2 regions of the Ancylobacter sp. 3268 genome follow, and region 1 is predicted to be linked to the other one. Evidence: predicted binding sites of a transcription regulator. Region 1 holds the regulator's gene; the other holds the start of a gene.
What was found. The regulator PhoB, encoded in region 1, activates phosphate uptake and scavenging genes when phosphate is short. The targets are predictions, from matches to a motif close to TGTCATNNANCTGTCAT.
Positions count from the first base shown of each region.

Region 2: phnA (phosphonoacetate hydrolase) is a predicted target of PhoB. The motif match lies at 1,394-1,410, and genes of this name have one in related genera.

Region 1 covers NZ_JAVDUX010000009.1:94,464-97,667, reverse strand. Annotated here, with positions in the region: gene pstB (phosphate ABC transporter ATP-binding protein PstB) at 1-91, shown strand, start outside; gene phoU (phosphate signaling complex protein PhoU) at 117-833, shown strand; gene phoB (phosphate regulon transcriptional regulator PhoB) at 878-1,579, shown strand; gene nthA (nitrile hydratase subunit alpha) at 1,939-2,643, shown strand; gene J2X65_RS14190 (SH3-like domain-containing protein) at 2,640-2,984, shown strand; gene J2X65_RS14185 (SH3-like domain-containing protein) at 2,984-3,204, shown strand, end outside.
Region 2 covers NZ_JAVDUX010000001.1:126,542-129,745, reverse strand. Annotated here, with positions in the region: gene J2X65_RS00590 (LysR family transcriptional regulator) at 1-166, opposite strand, end outside; gene J2X65_RS00585 (LysR family transcriptional regulator) at 367-1,266, opposite strand; gene phnA (phosphonoacetate hydrolase) at 1,422-2,681, shown strand; gene J2X65_RS00575 (alkaline phosphatase family protein) at 2,685-3,204, shown strand, end outside.

The sequences.
Region 1 (3,204 bases):
CGAGCTGATCGAGGTGGCCGCGTCGAACGAGATCTTCACCAATCCGCGCGAGGCGCGCACCCGCGACTACATCACCGGCCGCTTCGGCTGAGTGCGACGGGAAAGAGGACCAGCCCATGCCCTCCGAACATATCGTCTCGTCCTTCGATACCGATCTCAAGGAGATCAGCCGCCGCGTGGTGGAGATGGGTGGCCAGGCCGAGCAGCTGGTCGCCGATTCCGTGCAGTCGCTGGTCAAGCGCGATACGGAGCTCGCGCAGAAGGTGATCGTGCTGGACGGTCCCATCGACCTGCTCCAGCGCGAGATCGAGGAAAAGTCGGTGCTCACCATCGCCCGTCGCCAGCCGCTGGCCGGCGACCTGCGCGAAATCGTGGCGGCGATGCGCGTCGCCAACGATCTGGAGCGCATCGGCGACCTCGCCAAGAACACCTCCAAGCGGGTGCTGGCGCTCACCGGCGAGTTCCATCCGCAGAAACTGGTGCGTGGCGTCGAGCACATGTCGAGCATGGTGCTGGAGCAGCTTAAGGAGGTGCTGGACGCCTATGCCAGCCGCGAGGACACCCGCGCCATCGAGGTGTGGAAGCGCGACGGCGAGGTCGACGTTCTCTATACCTCGCTGTTCCGCGAACTCCTCACCTATATGATGGAGGATCCGCGCAACATCTCGCTGTGCACGCATCTTTTGTTCTGTGCCAAGAACATCGAGCGCATCGGCGACCACGCCACCAACATCGCCGAGACCGTGCACTACCTCGCGACCGGCCAGCTGCTCACCGAAGAGCGGCCGAAGCAGGACACCACCAGCCTGACCGCGGTTCCGTTCCCGTCCTGAGGCGGGCCGGATCGCGGTTTCGCATCATTCGCACGGGAAAAGCGATGCCGACCAATATTCTCATCGTCGAGGACGAGGAGCCGCTCACCCTGTTGCTGCGCTACAACCTCGAATCCGAAGGCTATTCGGTGGAGAGCGTGGCGCGCGGCGACGAGGCGGAGACGCGGCTGCGCGAGAAGGTGCCGGATCTTCTGTTGCTCGACTGGATGCTTCCGGGCCTGTCCGGCATCGAGCTGTGCCGGCGGTTGCGGGCCCGGCCGGAAACCGAGCGCATGCCGATCCTGATGCTCACCGCCCGCGGCGAGGAGACCGAGCGCGTGCGCGGCCTCGCCACCGGGGCGGATGATTATGTGGTGAAGCCGTTCTCGGTGCCGGAACTGGTCGCCCGCGTGCGGGCGCTGCTGCGCCGGGCCAAGCCGGACCACATCTCGACGCTGCTGCGCGCCGGCGACATCGAGCTCGACCGCGAGACCAAGCGGGTGCACCGCTCCGGCCGCGAGCTGCATCTCGGTCCCACCGAGTTCCGGCTGCTGGAGTTCCTCATGCAGTCGCCCGGCCGGGTCTATTCCCGCGAGCAGCTGCTCGACGGCGTCTGGGGCCAGGACGTCTATATCGACGAGCGCACGGTGGACGTGCATGTCGGCCGGCTGCGCAAGGCGCTCAACCGCCCGCGCCAGCCCGATCCGATCCGCACCGTGCGCGGCTCCGGCTATTCCTTCAACGAGATGTTCGCCCGCACCCATTGAGGCGGCCTCGCCGCCGCGCGTGTGGCACTCGGAACCGATCCGCTGGCGCGCAATCCCCGGCGGATTTTCGTCTTTGGTGCCGGCGCCCTGTCTCGCAGGCTCCCCTCTGCCTCACGACAGCACGCCGCCGGCCTCTTCTCCGTTCATCCGTCGGGGGAGTACCGGCGGGCCGAAGGTCCGGACGGGATGGCGGCCTGTGGGCGTCGCACGTGCTTCTGCCGCGACCCCCGGCGCCAACGTCGTTTTCCGAGGCGTCGCCCATCTTTTCACCGTGCCGCTTTTCTACTCCTGCGTCGTCGACACGCGCGCGGCGTGTCCGCATAATGCCCTCCTCGCGGCGCAGGGACGGATCGCTTCGCATGGCAGGGCAGCACGACGACCACGATCACGATGATCATGCGCCTCACGATCACCCGCATGAGGATCCTTTCCACCGCATCCATTCCGAGGAGGCGGACGCGCTGCTGATGTCGATCGCCGACATCGAGATCAGCGCCCGCGTCAAGGCGCTGGAGGAGCTGCTCACACAGAAGGGGCTGGTCGATCCGGCCGCGCTTGATGCGGTGGTGGATCTCTATGAGAACCAGATCGGCCCGAAGAACGGTGCCCGGGTGATTGCCCGCGCCTGGGCCGATCCGGCCTACAGGACGTGGCTGCTCGAGGATCCCAACGCCGCCATCGCCGATCTCGGCTTCACCGGCGCGCAGGGCGAGAACATGGTGGCGCTGGAGAACACCGACAGCGTGCACAATGTCGTCGTCTGCACCCTGTGCTCCTGTTACCCGTGGCCGGTGCTGGGGCTGCCGCCGGTCTGGTACAAGAGCATGGCCTACCGCACCCGCATCGTGCGCGATCCGCGCTCGGTGCTGGCCGAATTCGGCACCGTGCTGCCGGACACCACCGAAATCCGCGTCTGGGACAGCAATTCGGAAGTCCGCTACCTCGTCGTTCCCCGCCGCCCGGAGGGCACCGAGGGCATGGACGAGGCGGCGCTCGCCGCCCTCGTCACCCGTGACAGCATGATCGGCGTCACCGAGGCCCTGACCCCGGAGCCGGCCGAATGAACTCGGTGCATGATTGCGGCGGCTTCGACGGCTTCGGCCGGGTGGTGCCGGAGGGTTATGACGGGCGCGAGCCGGTGTTCAAGGAGGAGTGGGAGCGCCGCATGTGCGGGCTGTTCATGATCACCATCGGCGCGCATTACTCGGACGACGAGTTCCGCCAGTCGCGCGAGCGGCTGGAGCCGGTGAAATATCTCACCCGCCCCTATTACGAGCAATGGTGGTTCGCGGTGGCGCGGCTGATGATGGAGAAGGGCCTGCTGACGCCGGAGGACTTCGCCCGGCACCTCGCCGCCGGACGCGCCGCCGCCGGCAGCGCCGATATTCTTGCCGGGGACGCCTGATGCTCAGCGCCGCCGATATTCTCGATCTCCTGAAGACCGGCGCCACCACCAGGGTCGACGACCCCTCGCGCGTGCCGGCCTTCGCACCGGGCGATCACGTCGTCACCCGCACGCTCAGCCCGCTCACCCATACGCGGCTGCCGCGCTATTGCCGCGGCAAGCGCGGGGTGGTGGTGAAGGTGCACGGCCTCTATGCCCTGCCCGATGTCCGGGCGCTCGG
Region 2 (3,204 bases), on a different contig from region 1:
GCGTCGTCCGGTTGAGGAGCCGAATACCCAGAGCCTCCTCCAAGGCATTCATGGTCTGGCTCAGCGCCGATGAAGAGACGCCGCGCTCAAGGGCCGCGGCGCGGAAACCGCCGCAGCGGACGATCGCGACGAACACATCAAAACTATCCAGCCGGACCGGAACCATTGAGAAGCAGACCTAATCAACCCGATCATGTCTACTCAGATTATCAGATCAATCATTGAGCGTCATGGTCCGGGACGCCGGTTACACCCGGTCCAAACACCCGCCCGGTGATCCGGGCGTCAACACCGGCGAAACATTCGTGCCGCCGCCAGCATTGGCGCGAGCGGAGGCAAAGAAGACAATGGGGTTCGCGAAACCCGTTATTGCGCTGGCGGTCCTGGATCGCTCGCCGCCGTACGCACGGCCCATTCGGCGAAGGAGGCGGCAAGCGCGGCGCGGGCGCCGGCAGGTGCATATCCGAGCCGGTAATTGGGGCCTGCGACACGGATGCCCCGGAACGGCTCGACGAGTTCGCCGCGCGCCAGCAGGTCCGCGACCACCTCGATCGGCGCGGCAAGCGCCCCCTGGCCGGCGAGGCAGGCTTCCAGCGCGATGTAGAAATGGCCGAAGCTTGAAGCCTCGACGGCGCGATCGACCGACATATCGGCCGCGACCAGCCATCGCGCCAGTTCTCCGGGCCGGGTGGTGGCCTCCAGCAGCGCCACGCCGGCGAGATCCGCCGGCTGTCTCAGGGTTGCGGCAACCTCCGGCCGCGCCAACAGGCCGATCTCCTCGCGCAGCAAGGTTGCGCTGCGCAGGTCGCTTTGCAGGGCCTCTCCGCGCCGGATCACCACATCGAACGGAATGTCGCGCCACTCCTCGCCGGTGTGGATCGGCCGCACGCGGACGTCGACCCGGCGGAACTCCGCTTCGAAGGCCGGCAGGCGCGGAATGAGCCAACGCATGGCAAAGGTCGCCGGGGCGATGACGTCCAGAACCTCCGCGACGTCCACCGGCATGAAGCTGTCCACCGCCGATGCGAGGAGGTCGAGCGCCGCGCCGGTGGTCGAGGCGAGCCGCAATCCCGCCGGCGTCGCCGTCATGTGGCGCCGGTTGCTTTCGAACAGCGGTGTGCCGAGCCAGGCCTCCAGCACCGCGACCTGCTTGCTGACGGCGCTGTGGGTGACACCGAGCTCCGCCGCCGCCGCGGTTACACTGCCGCTACGCGCCACCGCCTCGAACGCCACGACTGCTTTCAAAGGCGGAAGACTACGCCGCATGCGCCTGTTCCAAATTCTCACACGATGACAGAACTAATATCGCTTTACTCACACAGATGATAGTAAATAATAACGGCAATAGAGACGAGAGTTTGAAATAACAAAACAGAAATAATAGCTTTCGCGTGTGACAATTTAATAACGGAATGCGTAAAATGAATATGATGACGACCGGCGCCCACGCGCCGCGCGACCGCATCGTCGTGAATGGACGGCAATACCACAGGCCGCAGCGCACGACCGTGGTGATCTGCTTCGACGGCTGCGATCCGACCTATATCGAGACCGCCGCACAGGCCGGCGTCACCCCGGCGCTCGACGCCATGCGCAGCCGCGGGCATTTCGCCCTCGCCGATGCCGTCATGCCGACCTTCACCAACCCGAACAACGTGTCGATCGTCTGCGGCGCGCCGCCGGCGGTTCACGGCGTCGCCGGCAATTTCTATCTCGACCTCACCACCGGCGAGACGGTGATGATGCTCGATGCCGCCATGATGCGCGCGCCCACCATCCTGGCCGGCCTCGCCGAGATCGGCAGCAAGGTGGCCGTGGTCACCGCCAAGGACAAGCTGCGCAAGGCGCTGGCCTTCGGGCTCGACGGCATCGCCTTCTCCGCCGAATGCGCGCAGGGCACCACCGACGAGGAGCACGGCATTGCCGATGCCGCTGGCTTCGTCGGCCTCGACAAGCCCGACCAGTACTCCGCCGAGCTGTCGCTCTTCGTGCTCGATGCCGGCATCCGGCTGATCGAGGCCGGCCGTGCCGACGTGCTCTATCTCTCGCTCTCCGATTATGTGCAGCACAAGCACGCGCCGGACGCCCCGGAAGCCCTGGCCTTCATGGCGGCGGTGGATGCCCGGGTGGCGCGGCTGATCGAGCTCGGCGCCGTTGTCGGCATTACCGCCGATCACGGCATGACCGACATGTCCCGGCCCGACGGCGTGCCGCACGTGACCTATCTCGGCGACGTGCTCGACGCCGCCTTCGGCAAGGGGACGACACGGGTGATCTGCCCGATCACCGACCCGTTCGTGCGCCATCACGGCGCCCTCGGCGGCTTCGTGCGGGTTCATGTGCTGGATGGCAGCGTGTCCCACCGGGCGGTGCAGGACCTCCTCGCCGGCCAGCCGGGTGTCGCGCTGGTCCTGAGAGGCGCGGAGGCTGCCGCCCGCTTCGAGATGCCCGAGGACCGTGAGGCGGATTTCATCGCTGTCGGCGACGCCGGCGTCGCGCTCGGCGCCTGTGCGACCGACCACGACATCAGCCAGCTTGCCGGCGAGCGGCTGCGCTCCCATGGCGGCCTGTCGGAACAGCGGGTGCCGTTTCTGCTGTCGCACCCGGTGGCGAAGTCGGACGAGAACCGCCGCCTGCGCAACTTCGACATTTTCGACTTCGCGCTGAACAGGGTGGGCTGAGCGATGCGCCGCGCCGTTCTCGTCATCCTCGACGGCCTGCGTCGCGATTTCGTCGATGCCGAGCGCATGCCGCATCTGGCGGCGCTGCGGGAGCGCGGCACGTTCTTTCCCAGCTATCGCTCCGCCTTTCCGTCCGCGACGCGGGTAGTGTCCTCGACGCTGGCGACCGGCTGCTGGCCGGCGCGGCACGGCCTGCAGGGCAATTCCATGGTGCTGGTCGAGGACGGCCGGCTGGTGCGCCACGATGTCGGACATCCCGGCTTTCTGCAGCATAAGCGCCGCGTCACCGGCCACTCCCTCGCCATGCCCACCCTTGCCGAGCGGGTCGCGAGGCGGGGCGGGGCGATGATCTTCAACAATGTCTCGCCCGGCGCCGCCTATGCCCATGATCCGGACGGCCACGGCCAGGTGTTCCACCGCGCCGGCTCCTTCGGCCCCGGGCGGGCGCCCCTCGCCGACGGCCTCGATGTCACGCTGGACGCGGCCGGCGATGCGGCCATGACGACCCGCTTCATCGCCGAAG